2 regions of the Streptomyces sp. NPDC044064 genome follow, and region 2 is predicted to be linked to the other one. Evidence: riboswitches for the same ligand, from Rfam matches in the RefSeq annotation. Region 2 holds a riboswitch; the other holds the start of a gene.
The links. A riboswitch is a leader RNA that binds a small molecule or an ion and turns the genes downstream of it on or off. The one in region 2 is predicted to bind ZMP and ZTP.

Region 1 (7,076 bases), on a different contig from region 2:
CGAGGGCGGGGGCCGCGTCGATGTGGTCGTTGTGGGCGTGGGTGCACAGGATGGCGGTGAGTCGGCGGTCGCCGACGGCGCGGGCGATGGCCTCGGCGTCGTGGGCGGCGTCGATGACGACCACCTCGTGGTCGTCGCCGACGATCCACACGTTGTTGTCCACGTCCCAGGTGCCGCCGTCGAGGGTGAACCGGCCCGAGGTGACCAGGCGTTCGATGCGGGCGGTCATCACAGCACCACCACCGAGCGCAGCACGTCGCCCTGGTGCATCCGCTCGAACGCCTTCTCCACCTCGTCGAGCTGGATCGTCTCGGTGACGAACACGTCCAGCGGCAGGCGGCCCTGGAGGTGGAGGTCGATCAGCATCGGGAAGTCCCGGGAGGGCAGGCAGTCGCCGTACCAGCTGGACTTGAGCGCGCCGCCGCGCCCGAAGACGTCCAGCAGCGGCAGTTCCAGCTTCATCTCGGGGGTGGGGACGCCGACGAGGACGACGGTGCCGGCCAGGTCGCGGGCGTAGAAGGCCTGCTTGTACGTCTCGGGCCTGCCGACCGCCTCGATGACGACGTCGGCGCCGAAGCCGCCGGTCAGCTCGCGGATGGCCTCGACCGGGTCCGTCTCCCTGGAGTTGACCGTGTGGGTGGCGCCCAGCGTACGGGCCTGCTCCAGCTTGCGGTCGTCGATGTCCACGGCGATGATCCGGGCCGCGCCCGCGAGGTTCGACCCGGCGATGGCCGCGTCACCGACGCCGCCGCAGCCGATGACGGCGACCGAGTCGCCGCGGCCGACGCCACCGGTGTTGATGGCGGCGCCGATGCCGGCCATCACGCCACAGCCGAGCAGCCCGGCGACGGCCGGGGAGACGGCCGGGTCGACCTTGGTGCACTGTCCGGCCGCCACCAGCGTCTTCTCCGCGAAGGCGCCGATGCCGAGCGCCGGCGACAGCTCCGTGCCGTCGGTCAGGGTCATCTTCTGCTTCGCGTTGTGGGTGTTGAAGCAGTACCAGGGGCGGCCGCGCAGACAGGCCCGGCAATTTCCGCAGACAGCACGCCAGTTCAGGATCACGAAGTCACCGGGTGTCACGTCGGTGACTCCCTCGCCGACCGACTCCACCACACCGGCGGCCTCGTGGCCGAGCAGGAAGGGGAAGTCGTCCGAGATGCCGCCCTGTTTGTAGTGCAGATCGGTGTGACAGACACCGCAGGCCTGGACGCGTACGACGGCTTCGCCGGGCCCCGGGTCCGGGACCACGATCGTCTCGACCCGTACGGGCTCGTCCTTGCCCGGTGCGATCACGCCGCGTACTTCCTGCGCCATGGCCTGGCCCCTTTTCCTCGATGTGCCTTCGGAGCCGACCCTACGCGCGCGGGCCCGTCGGCCGCATGGACCACGGCGGCGGAAGTGGATCTTTCGGGCGCCGCCGCTTCGCCGGTGCGGGCAGCGGTGAGGGCCGTCCCGGTCGGGACGGCCCTCGGGTGCGTGGGGCGCTCAGGCCTGGACGGCGGGCAGCAGACCGGTCACGGGCGCGACGAGGTCGGTGAGCTGGTGCAGCTCGTTCAGCTTCTGCAGTTCGCTCACCTGGTTCAGCGGGCGGAGCTGGTCCGAGACCCGCGGGATCTGTCCCTGGTGCTCCGCGGGGAGTTCACTGACGGCGAGCGAGTCCACCATGGTCATCGGGTTGATCTGCCCGGAGTTCGATGCGCTCGCGTCGGCCGCGTTCGCCAGCGGCGCGGCGAGGCCCGTGACACCGACGGCCAGACCGACGGCGGCAACGATACGTCGTGTTGAGATCATGCCCTCAGCAACGGCGGCGGGCCCCGCCCGGACACGGCCCCCGGGCGCCGCTCACCCGTCAGGCGGACCGCCTCGGCTGCGCTTGCCGTTGGCGCCGGTGCGGAGGAGTCTCGGAGGTGGGGCCCGTGCGGCCTGTTCCCGCCGGGCCAAGGGTGCCTTAAGGAGGTCACCATGGGCGCTGCGACAGGCTCCGCCTTCGACACCGAGACACTGCGCCGGGGCATAGAAGGGAACACCGGGAACTCCCTGCTCGCCCTCTACGCGGACGACGCCGAGATCCGCATCATCGACCGCAACTCCCAGCCCAGTCATCCCAAGGTCCTGCACGGCCGGCGCGAGATAGCCGAGCTGCTCGACGACGTCTACAGCCGCGACATGACGCACAAGCTGGACCACTGCGTCATCCAGGGCGACCGCGCCGCCTTCTCCGAGTCCTGCGAGTACGAGGACGGCACGCGTGTCCTCGCCGAGTCCATGATCACCCTGCGTGACGGGAAGATCGCCGAACAGATTCTCATCCAGGCATGGGACGAGTAGGCAGGAAGGTCGCGAGGGTCCAGGTCACCTCCCGGCTGACCTGGACCTTCTCGGCCCGGGCGACGCTGGGCCGGGCGCGTGGCCGCTCTCGGCTGCCAGGACCAGCTTCCGCAGCAGGTCTGCAAGTGACCGCCGCTCTTCTTCGGTCAGTGCTGCGAGCAGCGCACCCTCACCCGCGTCCTCCGCTGCCGCATGCGCCTCGAACGCGGCGTGCCCGGCCTCGGTGAGCCGTACCCGCACCCTACGGCGGTCACCGGTCTCGTGGGTACGGGTGATCAGCCCGGCCTCCTCGACGGCCCCGAGCCGCGCCGACAGCGCTCCCCGGGTCAGGCCGAGCCGTTCGGCGAGCTGCGAGGGACTCGACTCGTACGGCGGCCCGGACCTGCGCAGCATCAACAGCACCTTGTACTGCCAGTACTTGAGGCCGTCGGAGTCCAGCACGTCCCGGCGGGCCTGTGCGGTGTGCCGGCCGAGGATCGCCAGCCTCGCGACGATCGCCTCCTTGACCGGGTCGAGCCAGTCCAGCTCGCGCGCCCAGACGGCCACGTGCCGGTCCACCGAGTCCTGCACTGCCTGCCTCCCGCAGTGGTTTTCTTGTGGATCATTTTTTGCCCAACTACCTTGCCCGGCATGACCTCTGCACCGCACCCACTCGTCGATATCGATGAACTCCTTTTTGCAGTACGTGAGTTGAGCGTCAGCGGCCGCTGGGAGCGGGCCGCGCGACTGCTCGGCGCGGCCGCCACCGACGACCCCGCCGCTCGCGCGCGGATCACCCGGGCAGCGGCCGAAGTCGCTCTGGACCGCGACTGGTTCGCGGGGACGGACACCGCGGCCGAGCGGCTGGAGGCGGCGGAGAAGGAGTTCCCGGTCGGCGACTGGGACACCGGCTTCCTCCGGCTGAGGCACACCTACGGCCGGCTGCTCCTGGTCGACGGCACCCTGCGCATCGGCCCGGACGGCAAGGACCCAGCGGCGCTCGCCGCCCTCCTCGACCGGGCGCGGGAACTGCACGACAGCGCCCCGGACGAGGTGCGGCGGGGCTGGGCGGCGATGTACCGGGGGCTGATCACGGAGAACCACTTCGCCGAGCGGGCGGCCGCCGCCGGGCACTACACGGCCGCGCTGCGCGCCGGGGAGGCCGGCGCGGACGGTCTGCTGGCCCGCGAGGCGCTGCGGCATCTCGGCGACCACGACCACGACGCCGGTGACGGCGAGCGGGCCGGGGAACGCTGGCGGCGAGCCACCGCGCTGGGCGCCCGGGCCGGCACGGTGCCGGGCACCCTCTCCCAGCAGTTGCTGCTGGCCGTGCTGGCCCGGGACGCGGGCGACGAGGCGGGCGCCGTCGCGCTGGCGACGGAGATCGTCCGCTGGGCCGGGGCGATCGGCGCGGACCGGCTGGCCGCCCAGGCGGACGCCTTCCTCACCGGGGCGGATCCCACGGCGCCGGGGCCCACGGACGCGGACTGAGCGCAGCCCGCACTCTCGGTTAGGCTGTGGACGGGCCGTGACTGGCGCTGAGGTGGATCACCACCGGGGAGCGGCCCGTGGAGCATGCCGCGCGCCTGGGCGATGAAGGTCAACCCAGCTCAGGAGTGCAGATGACACAGGCCCGGCTCATGGACGGCACCGCCCTCGCCCGCCGCATCGTCGAGGAGACCGCGAAGAAGGCCGCCGATCTCACCGAACGGACGGGCAGCGCGCCCTGTCTGGCCACGGTGCTGGTCGGCGAGGACCCGGCGTCCGTCACCTACGTCCGCATGAAGCAGAACCGCTGCCGCAAGGCCGGCATCGAGTCCCGGCACGTGGCACTGCCCGCCGCCACGACCACCGCCGAACTCGTCGGCACGCTGCGGGAGTTGTCGGCCGATCCGGCCGTGCACGGCATCCTGCTCCAGCACCCGGTGGGCGACCACATCGACGAGCGGGCCGCGTTCGAGGCGATCGCGCCGGAGAAGGACGTCGACGGCGTCACCTTCGCCTCGTTCGCCACGATGAGCTTCGGCCTGCCGGGCTTCGTCTCCTGCACGCCCGGCGGCATCGTCCGGCTGCTCGACGAGTACGGCGTCGACCCGGCCGGGAAGCGGGCCGTGGTGGTGGGCCGCAGCGCGATCCTCGGCAAGCCGGTGGGCATGCTGCTCCTGGCCCGCGACGCGACCGTGACGTACTGCCACTCGCGCACCCGGGACCTGTCGGCCGCGGTCCGCGAGGCGGACATCGTGGTCGCCGCCGTGGGCCGGCCGCGTCTCATCCGGGGCCAGGACATCAAGCCGGGCGCGGTCGTCGTCGACGCGGGCTACAACGCGGGGAACGTCGGCGACGTCGACTTCGACTCGGCCGTGGAGCGGGCCTCGTTGATCACGCCGGTGCCGGGCGGTGTCGGTCCGATGACGATCGCCACGCTGCTGGAGCAGACCGTTGAAGCCGCGGCCGCCGCCGCCCGGCGGCTCGGGGTGTGATCAGCGCATCCAGGCGCGGTACTCCATGACGTCCCCGGCCCTGACCCGGTACTCGGGCCGGGCCCGGGTGAAGGTGGTCTCCATGCCGAGGACGGCGCCGGTGCGCGGCTCCAGGATCAGCATGTGGCGGACGCCCCCGGTGTCGTACACGTACGCATGGCCGGGGCGGCCCAGGCGGTCGGTCACCTCGCCGGCCGGCCGCAGCCCCTCGGCCTCGGCGAACAGCCGGACGAGGGCCGCCGACTCACGGGCACCCAGGGTCCAGTGGTCGAGCAGTTCCCCGACGGCGTCGAAGAGTTCGGCACTGCTCAGCGGGGCCTTGCTGCGGTTGATCTGGGGCCGGGCGATCTCGGTGAGGTAGGCCCGCAGACGCGCCGCGGTGTGCGGCGGGGTTCCCTCGGGCGGGGCGTCGCTCCACGTCGGCGGGTAGGTGGTCCGGCTGATCACATGTCCGTCCGCCACCTCGTGCGGGTCGTCGCCCGCGTCCGTGAGGACCGGGCGGCCCGGCCTGCGCGGGTCGGTCGCGACGGCCAGTTCGGTGTGGCTGTCGTCCGCCCGCCAGCGCACCACCCGCTCCTCGGGGACGGTGACGGGGTGCTTGCCGTCGCTCATGCCGAGGCTCCACGACTGCACGTGCGTGCCCCTGCGCAGGCGCGGGGAGCCGCCCGACGCGGCCGCGTCGGCCAGGGCGACCATCTCCTTCAGGGGTACAGGTGTGGCGTGGAGGCGGACGGTCAGCGGGCGCGGCGCGGCGACGGCCCGCGGTGTGCTCGGACCGCCCAGCACGGCATTGCCGGCGACCACCAGGACGACGGCGGTGGCGGCGAGGCCCCAGGCCAGCCGGGCCCGCGGGGTACGGCCGGGGAGCGCCGGAAGCAGCCGGAGACGGCGCCTTGGGCGGTCCTCGTGCAGCAGCCGCTCCAGTTGCCGCTCGGCGCGGTGGTCCAGCGGCCCGTCGCCGAAGTGGGGGCCGTCGGTCGGCACCGGGTTGGCGCGGCGCAGGAGTTCGAGTTCGTCAGCCATGTCGGTGGTCCTCGCAGAGGGTCGCGTCGGCGGGGGCGGGCAGGGCTGCCGCGGTGGGCCGCATCCGGTCGATCTCGGCTCTCAGCCGGCGCCGGGCCCGGTGCAGGCGCATGACCGCCGCCCGTCTGCCGCAGTCCAGGGCCACCGCGATCTGCTCGGCGTCGAGTTCCTCCCATGCCGCGAGGCGGAGCACCTCCCGGTCCGCCGGGGAGAGCCGGGCCAGCGCCTCGTGCACCCAGGCGCCGGGGGCCTCGGCGTCGGGGCTGTCCACGACGTGCCGGCCGTGCGCCGCCTCGTCGTTGCCCAGCCGGTCCACCAGCCGGCGCCGCCGTCCGTAGCCGCGTACCGCGTTGGCCAGGCAGTTGCGTGCCACGCCGTACAGCCAGGGCAGCGGCGCCTCGGGCAGGTCGGACCGGCGGCGCCAGGCCACCGTGAACACCTCCGCCACCACTTCCTCCACCTCGTCGGCCCGCCCCTGCAGTCGCCTGGCGACATAGCGGCTGACCGCCCAGTAGTGCTCGCGATAGGCAGCGGCGAAGATCTCGTCGTTGCTCATGTTCGGTTCGTGTCCGGCACCCCCCGGATCGTCACACCCTTCTTGCGTGATGCTCGTCGCGCCGTCCGAGTGTGACCGACGGGCCGGGCGCGGACACAGGCGGGGCGTGAAGAGGATCAGAGACATCAGGGCCGTGCGGTGGCTGACGACCACCGATCACAAGACGATCGGAACGCTCTACTTGGTCACCGCGTTCGCGTTCTTCCTGATCGGTGGTGTGATGGCGCTGCTGATGCGCGCCGAGCTGGCCCGTCCGGGTCTGCAGATCATGTCGAACGAGCAGTTCAACCAGGCGTTCACGATGCACGGCACGATCATGCTGCTGATGTTCGCGACGCCGTTGTTCGCCGGTTTCGCGAACTGGATCATGCCGCTGCAGATCGGCGCGCCGGACGTGGCGTTCCCGCGGCTGAACATGTTCGCCTACTGGCTCTACCTGTTCGGCTCGACCATCGCCGTGGGCGGTTTCCTCACCCCGCAGGGTGCGGCCGACTTCGGCTGGTTCGCCTACTCCCCGCTGTCGGACGCGGTCCGCAGCCCGGGCATCGGCGCCGACATGTGGATCATGGGTCTGGCCTTCTCCGGCTTCGGCACCATCCTCGGCGCGGTCAACTTCATCACCACGATCATCTGCATGCGTGCCCCGGGCATGACCATGTTCCGCATGCCGATCTTCGTGTGGAACGTGCTGCTGACCGGTGTGCTCGTCC
Region 2 (7,076 bases):
GGTCCTCTCCTCCGCCGCCGGCGAACGGGCCCGCCGCGCCGACTTCATCTACGGCTCCAGCAAGGCCGGCCTCGACGCGTTCGCCCAGGGCCTCGGCGACGCACTCTTCGGCACCGGCGTGCACGTCATGGTCGTACGCCCCGGATTCGTCCGTACCCGCATGACGGCGGACCTGCCCGCGGCCCCGCTCGCCACCACCCCCGAGGCCGTCGCCACGGCCGTCGAACTGGGCCTGCGCCGCGGCTCGGAGACGGTGTGGGTGCCGGGCGCTCTGCGCCTGGTGATGTCGGCGCTACGACACGCGCCGCGTGCGCTGTTCCGGAGGCTGCCCCTGTAGCGGAGCGTCAGCGACTGGCGATCCGCCCGCGCTCGACGCCCGCGTGGCCCCCCTGTGCGGGCACCACGGATCCACCGAACATGTACTCCCGCAGCTTGCGCCACACGTCGTCGGCGCCCTGCTCGTACAGCGCGAACCCGGTGCACGGCCACTCGGCCTCGAAGCCGGCCAGCTCGGCGAAGGCACGGTCCATCGACGCCTCGTCGATGCCGTGCGCCACCGTGACGTGCGGGTGGTACGGGAACTGCAGCTCGCGTGCCACCGGACCCGAGGCGTCCCGCACCCGCTGCTGCAGCCGGGCGCAGGCCTCGGCACCCCGCGCGACACGCACATAGACGACCGGCGACAGGGGCCGGAAGGTGCCGGTCCCGCACAGCCGCATCGGGAACGGCCGGCCGGTCGCCGCGACCTGCGTGAGGTGCGCCTCGACCGCCGCCAGGTCGGCCGCGTCCACCTCGGTCGGCGGCAGCAGGGTGACATGCGTGGGGATGCCGTGGGCCGCGGCGTCACCGAAGCCCGCGCGCAGCTCCTGGAGCAGGCTGCCGTGAGGCTCCGGGACCGCGATCGACACGCCGATCGTTACGGTCCCCACGTCGTCTCCTGTCGTCGCGTGATGTCTTCCGGCCGTCTTCGCCGCCGTCGTCGTCGCGTCTGCGTCCGGGCCGTCGGCTATCGACTGTACGGCCACGGATGTCCCGTGGGCAGGCGCAGTGGAAGTGATGTGCAGCGCTCTGCCCGGTCGGACGTGTGTACGGTCGTGCGCCGCAGCGCCGGATCGTGCTTCTCAGTGCTTCGCCGGCAGGAAACCCACCCGGTCGTACGCCTGCGCAAGCGTCTCCGCGGCGACGGCGCGCGCCTTCTCCGCGCCCTTGGCGAGGATCGAGTCGAGCGTCTCGGAGTCGTCCAGGTACTGCTGGGTGCGCTCCCGGAAGGGCGTCACGAACTCGACCATGACCTCGGCGAGGTCCGTCTTGAGCGCGCCGTACATCTTGCCCTCGTAGTCCTGCTCCAGCTCGGCGATCGACTTGCCGGTGAGCGTGGAGTAGATGGTGAGGAGGTTCGACACGCCCGGCTTGTTCTCCGCGTCGTAGCGGATCACGGTGTCGGTGTCGGTGACCGCGCTCTTGACCTTCTTGGCCGTCGCCTTCGGCTCGTCGAGCAGGTTGATCAGGCCCTTCGGCGTGGACGCCGACTTGCTCATCTTGATCGTCGGGTCCTGAAGGTCGTAGATCTTCGCCGTCTCCTTGAGGATGTACGGCGACGGGATCACGAACGTGTCGCCGAACCGGCCGTTGAAGCGCTCGGCGAGGTCGCGGGTCAGCTCGATGTGCTGGCGCTGGTCCTCGCCGACCGGCACCTCGTTGGCCTGGTACAGCAGGATGTCCGCGACCTGCAGGACCGGGTACGTGAACAGGCCGACGGAGGCCCGCTCGGCACCCTGCTTGGCGGACTTGTCCTTGAACTGGGTCATCCGGCTGGCCTCGCCGAAGCCGGTGAGGCAGTTCATGATCCAGGCGAGCTGGGCGTGCTCGGGCACATGGCTCTGCACGAAGAGGGTGCAGCGGTCGGGGTCGAGACCGGCGGCCAGCAGCTGGGCCGCGGCCAGGCGGGTGTTGGCGCGCAGATCCGCCGGGTTCTGCGGGACCGTGATCGCGTGCAGGTCGACGACCATGTAGAAGGCGTCGTGGGACTCCTGCAGGGCCACCCACTGGCGGACGGCGCCGAGGTAGTTGCCGAGGTGGAACGAGCCGGCGGTGGGCTGGATGCCGGAGAGCACGCGGGGTCGGTCAGCAGAGGCCATGTTGCCCATTCTCTCATCGGCTGGGGGCGGCATCGGCCCGTGAGGCGCAAGGAGGCTTCGGGGCGCGGGGGACCGCGGGCCGTCCGTGGTTGCCCGCCGCAGTCCCCCCGCGCCCCTCACGGGGCGTTTCAGCCCAGGTCGACTTCCGGGTACAGCGGGAAGCCGGCCACCAGGTCCGTCGCCCGCTGGGCGATCTCCTGCGCGGTCTTCTCGTCCAGGACGTGGGCCGCCTTGGACGGGGCGCCCGACTTGGTGGTGCCCGCCTCGGTGGCGCCGAGGACGCGGTCGATCAGTCCGGCGACCTCGTCCATCTCCGCGGTGCCGAGGCCACGGGTGGTCAGGGCGGGGGTGCCGATGCGAATGCCGGAGGTGTACCAGGCGCCGTTCGGGTCGGCCGGGATGGCGTTGCGGTTGGTGACGATGCCGGACTCGAGCAGGGCCGCCTCGGCCTGGCGGCCGGTGAGGCCGTAGGAGGTGGCCACGTCGATCAGGTTGAGGTGGTTGTCCGTACCGCCGGTGACCAGGGTGGCGCCGCGCTTCATCAGGCCCTCGGCGAGGGCGCGCGAGTTGTCGACGATGCGCTGGGCGTAGTCCTGGAAGGAGGGCTGACGGGCCTCGGCGAGGGCGACGGCCTTCGCGGCCATGACGTGCGGGAGCGGACCGCCGAGCACCATCGGGCAGCCGCGGTCGACCTGGTCCTTCAGGGAGTCGTCGCACAGGACCATGCCGCCGCGCGGGCCGCGCAGGGACTTGTGGGTGGTCGTGGTGACGATCTGGGCGTGCGGGACCGGGTCGAAGTCGCCGGTCAGGACCTTGCCGGCGACCAGACCGGCGAAGTGGGCCATGTCGACCATCAGGGTCGCGCCGACCTCGTCGGCGATCTCGCGCATGACGCGGAAGTTCACCAGACGGGGGTACGCCGAGTAGCCCGCGACGATGATCAGCGGCTTGAACTCGCGGGCCTGGGCACGCAGCGCCTCGTAGTCGATCAGGCCCGTGGCCGGGTCGGTGCCGTAGGAGCGCTGGTCGAACATCTTGCCGGAGATGTTCGGACGGAAGCCGTGGGTGAGGTGGCCGCCGGCGTCCAGGGACATGCCGAGCATGCGCTGGTTGCCGAAGGCCTGGCGGAGCTCAGCCCAGTCGGCCTCGGAGAGGTCGTTGACCTGGCGGGCGCCGGTCTTCTCCAGGAACGGGACCTCCACGCGGTCCGCGAGGACGGCCCAGAAGGCGACGAGGTTGGCGTCGATGCCGGAGTGCGGCTGGACGTAGGCGTGCCGGGCGCCGAAGAGCGCCTTGGCGTGCTCGGCGGCCAGGGACTCCACCGTGTCGACGTTGCGGCAGCCGGCGTAGAAGCGGCGGCCGATGGTGCCCTCGGCGTACTTGTCGCTGAACCAGTTGCCCATCGCCAGCAGGGTGGCCGGGGAGGCGTAGTTCTCGGAGGCGATCAGCTTCAGCATCTCGCGCTGGTCGGTCACCTCCTGGCCGATGGCGTCCGCGACCCGCGGCTCGACGGCACGGATCACGTCGAGGGCGGCACGGAAGGCGGTGGACTCGGTCGACAGGGACTGCTCTGGCATGGGGACCTCCGGACGGTGTGCGTACAGCGTTCACGTTCGGCCCAGGCGCACGGCACTCATTTCCGGCTCGGGCCGCTCCCCGATGGTCGGTCCCATCCCTAGCGCGCCAGTCACGGCCCGCTGATCAGCCTACCGGGCGCGCCGGAACGGGGAGGTCCCGCGTCCACCATGCGAGCGAGGATAAGAAGGGGGTGCATCCGACTCTCTGGCCCCTTGGAGTTCCCGTGAACGCTACGGAGACGCTCATCGCCGCCGCCGACACCCACAGTGCGCACAACTACCACCCGCTGCCGGTGGTCGTCGCCACCGCGGAGGGGGCCTGGATGACGGATGTCGAGGGGCGGCGCTACCTCGACCTGCTGGCCGGGTACTCGGCGCTGAACTTCGGCCACGGCCACCCCCGGCTGGTGGAGGCTGCCAAGGCACAGCTGGAGCGGGTGACGCTGACCTCGCGGGCGTTCCACCACGACCGGTTCGCCGCCTTCTGCACCGAGCTGGCCGCGCTGTGCGGCATGCAGATGGTGCTGCCGATGAACACCGGCGTCGAGGCGGTGGAGACCGCGGTGAAGACCGCCCGGAAATGGGGGTACCGGATCAAGGGGGTGCCGGCCGAGATGGCGAAGATCGTGGTCGCGAGCGGCAACTTCCACGGCCGTACGACGACGGTCATCAGCTTCTCGACCGACCCCGAGGCGCGGGCGGACTTCGGGCCGTACACACCGGGCTTCCAGATCGTGCCGTACGGCGACCTGACCGCGATGCGGGCGGCGCTCACCGAGAACACGGTCGCGGTGCTGCTCGAACCGATCCAGGGCGAGTCGGGGGTGATCGTCCCGCCGGCCGGTTATCTGCCGGCGGTGCGTGAGCTGACCCGGCAGCGGGACGTGCTGTTCATCGCGGACGAGATCCAGTCCGGGCTGGGCCGGACGGGGCGGACGTTCGCGTGCGAGCACGAGGGGGTCGTACCGGATGTGTACGTGCTGGGGAAGGCGCTGGGCGGCGGGATCGTGCCGGTGTCTGCGGTGGTGTCGAGCACCGAGGTGCTCGGGGTGTTCGGGCCGGGTGAGCACGGATCGACGTTCGGCGGGAACCCCTTGGCGTGTGCGGTGGCGCTGGAGGTGATCAGGATGCTGCGGACGGGCGAGTACCAGGCACGGGCCGCCGAGCTCGGCGATCATCTGCACCGGGAGCTGGGCGCCCTGCTCGGCACCGGCAGGGTGACGGCGGTGCGCGGGCGCGGGCTGTGGGCCGGGGTGGACATCGCGCCGGGGGCCGGGACCGCCCGGCAGGTGTCCGAGCGGCTGATGGACCGGGGTGTCCTGGTGAAGGACACCCACGGTGCGACGGTCCGGATCGCGCCGCCGTTGGTGATCGGCAAGGAGGACCTGGACTGGGGGCTCGAACAGCTGGCGGCGGTGCTGGCCGGCTAGAGGATCACGTGCGGCAGGAAGCGGGCGTACTCGTCGGTGATCAGGCCCGAGGACTCGCGCAGGCCGAGGCCGGCCGGCTCGTCCCGGACGACCCAGGCGCCGAGGACGAGGTGGTTGCCGTCGAAGGCGGGCAGCGGGGCGAGCTGCTGGTAGCAGCAGGGCTCGTCCCGGACGGCGGCCGGGGCGCCGGGCTCGTGGACGGTCACGCCCGCGCCCTCGCGGCCCAGCAGCGGCTTGGCGACATAGCCGGTCGACCCGGCCAGCTCGCGCGGGCCGTCCAGGTAGGCGGGCAGCAGGCTGGGGTGGCCGGGGTACAGCTCCCAGAGGATCGCCAGCAGGGCCTTGTTGCTCAGGAGCATCTTCCAGGCGGGTTCGATCCACAGGGTGCTGCCGGTGCCGCCGCCGTTGTCCAGGGTGTCCAGGACGTGCCCCGCGAAGGCGTCGGTGGTGAGCCACTCCCACGGATAGAGCTTGAAGACGCTGCGGATGAAGCGGAGCCCGTTGTCCACGAAGCGGCCGGAGAGGGTGTCCCAGCCGATCTCCTCCATGGAGATCCATTCGGTGGCGAGGCCGGCCTGCTCGGCGGTCTCCTTCAGGTAGGCGACCGTCATCAGGTCCTCGCCGAGTTCGTCGGCCGAGGAGTGCGCGAAGTGCAGCGGGCTGCCCGGCGGGAGCAGCGCGGCCTGCCGGCGCCAGGCGTCGACCAGACGGTCGTGCAGCGAGTTCCACTGGTCGGCGCCGGGGAAGCGTTCCTCCATCCAGAACCACTGGGGGGAGGCGGCCTCGACCAGTGAGGTCGGGGTGTCGGCGTTGTACTCCAGGAGCTTCGCCGGGCCGGTTCCGTCGTAGCGGAGGTCGAAGCGGCCGTAGACGGAGGGGAGTTCGGCGCGGCGCCGCCAGGCCTCGGCGACGGCCTCGGCGACCCGCGGGTCGGTGATGCCGAGGTCGGCGAGGCGGCCCTCGGCCACGATGTGCCCGGCGGCCGCGAGGCACATGCGGTGCAGTTCCTCGACGGTCTCCTCCAGCGCCTCGACCTCGTCCAGGGTGAAGACGTAGTAGGCGCTCTCGTCCCAGTAGGGGCGCAGCGAGCCGTCCGGGTGGCGGGTCAGAGGGTAGACGAGCCCCTGCTCCTCGACGGTCTGCTGCCAGCCGGGGCGGGGGGTGGTCGTACGGCGTTCCACGGTCCGTTTCCCCGTCAGCCGCCGGAGCTGCCGTGACCGCCGCCGAAGCCGCCGCGGTGCACGCCGCCGTACGAGCCGCCCGAGCTCGAATGCGAGCCGGAGCCCTTGCCCGGCTTGGTGAAGGAGCCGCCGCTCACCCAGGAGCCCTTCTTCTTGCCGCCGTAGTACCAGGCGCCGTCGACGAAGGCCTTGGCGGACTTGCAGTTCTTGTCGGAGACGACCTTGTAGCCCTTGGCCAGCCGGTAGCTGTCGCGGTCGACGCAGCGCTTGTCCGGGGCGGAGGAGCAGGCGGTCAGGGCGGTGGCGAGCAGCCCCATGCCACCGAGGAGAACGGTCCCCGAACGAAGGCGTCGGCGTGCGGTGTCCATGCTGGTGTCTCCCCCGTCGGTTGGCCTGTTTTCGGCGGTCAGCCTAGAGAACGGTGAGAGCGACCACCTGGGCGGGTTACCGGTTCGCCCCTCGCCTAGAGTCACTTCGTGCTCTTTGGAATGGTGTGTGCCCTGGCCGCGGCCGTCTGTTTCGGTACGGCGACGGTGTTGCAGGCGGTCGCCGCGAGGCAGGCCGGTACGGGTGGGGGCGGCGAGGCCGCGCTGTTGCTGCGGGCCTTGCGGCAGTGGCGGTACCTGGCGGGTCTTGCGCTGGACGGTCTTGGCTTCCTGTTCCAGATCGCCGCGCTGCGCTCGATTCCGATCTACGCGGTCAGCGCGGCTCTGGCGTCGAGTCTGGCGGTGACCGCGGTGGTCGCGGCGC

Region 1: linked by a shared signal. The riboswitch ahead of AC07DS_RS01115 (bifunctional 5,10-methylenetetrahydrofolate dehydrogenase/5,10-methenyltetrahydrofolate cyclohydrolase) and the one ahead of AC07DS_RS06085 (glycine hydroxymethyltransferase) in region 2 are both predicted to bind ZMP and ZTP.

The regions. Positions count from the first base shown of each region.
Region 1 is NZ_JBWKFN010000001.1:236,060-243,135, forward strand. It holds gene AC07DS_RS01085 (MBL fold metallo-hydrolase) at 1-229, opposite strand, end outside; gene AC07DS_RS01090 (S-(hydroxymethyl)mycothiol dehydrogenase) at 229-1,314, opposite strand; gene AC07DS_RS01095 (hypothetical protein) at 1,486-1,791, opposite strand; gene AC07DS_RS01100 (nuclear transport factor 2 family protein) at 1,963-2,328, shown strand; gene AC07DS_RS01105 (MarR family winged helix-turn-helix transcriptional regulator) at 2,353-2,898, opposite strand; gene AC07DS_RS01110 (hypothetical protein) at 3,019-3,798, shown strand; ZMP/ZTP riboswitch at 3,826-3,906, shown strand; gene AC07DS_RS01115 (bifunctional 5,10-methylenetetrahydrofolate dehydrogenase/5,10-methenyltetrahydrofolate cyclohydrolase) at 3,930-4,787, shown strand; gene AC07DS_RS01120 (CU044_5270 family protein) at 4,788-5,810, opposite strand; gene AC07DS_RS01125 (RNA polymerase sigma factor) at 5,803-6,366, opposite strand; gene ctaD (aa3-type cytochrome oxidase subunit I) at 6,473-7,076, shown strand, end outside.
Region 2 is NZ_JBWKFN010000003.1:135,391-142,466, reverse strand. It holds gene AC07DS_RS06100 (decaprenylphospho-beta-D-erythro-pentofuranosid-2-ulose 2-reductase) at 1-337, shown strand, start outside; gene AC07DS_RS06095 (2'-5' RNA ligase family protein) at 345-929, opposite strand; gene trpS (tryptophan--tRNA ligase) at 1,122-2,147, opposite strand; gene AC07DS_RS06085 (glycine hydroxymethyltransferase) at 2,267-3,715, opposite strand; ZMP/ZTP riboswitch at 3,748-3,839, opposite strand; gene rocD (ornithine--oxo-acid transaminase) at 3,940-5,145, shown strand; gene AC07DS_RS06075 (glutathionylspermidine synthase family protein) at 5,142-6,326, opposite strand; gene AC07DS_RS06070 (hypothetical protein) at 6,341-6,694, opposite strand; gene AC07DS_RS06065 (DMT family transporter) at 6,815-7,076, shown strand, end outside.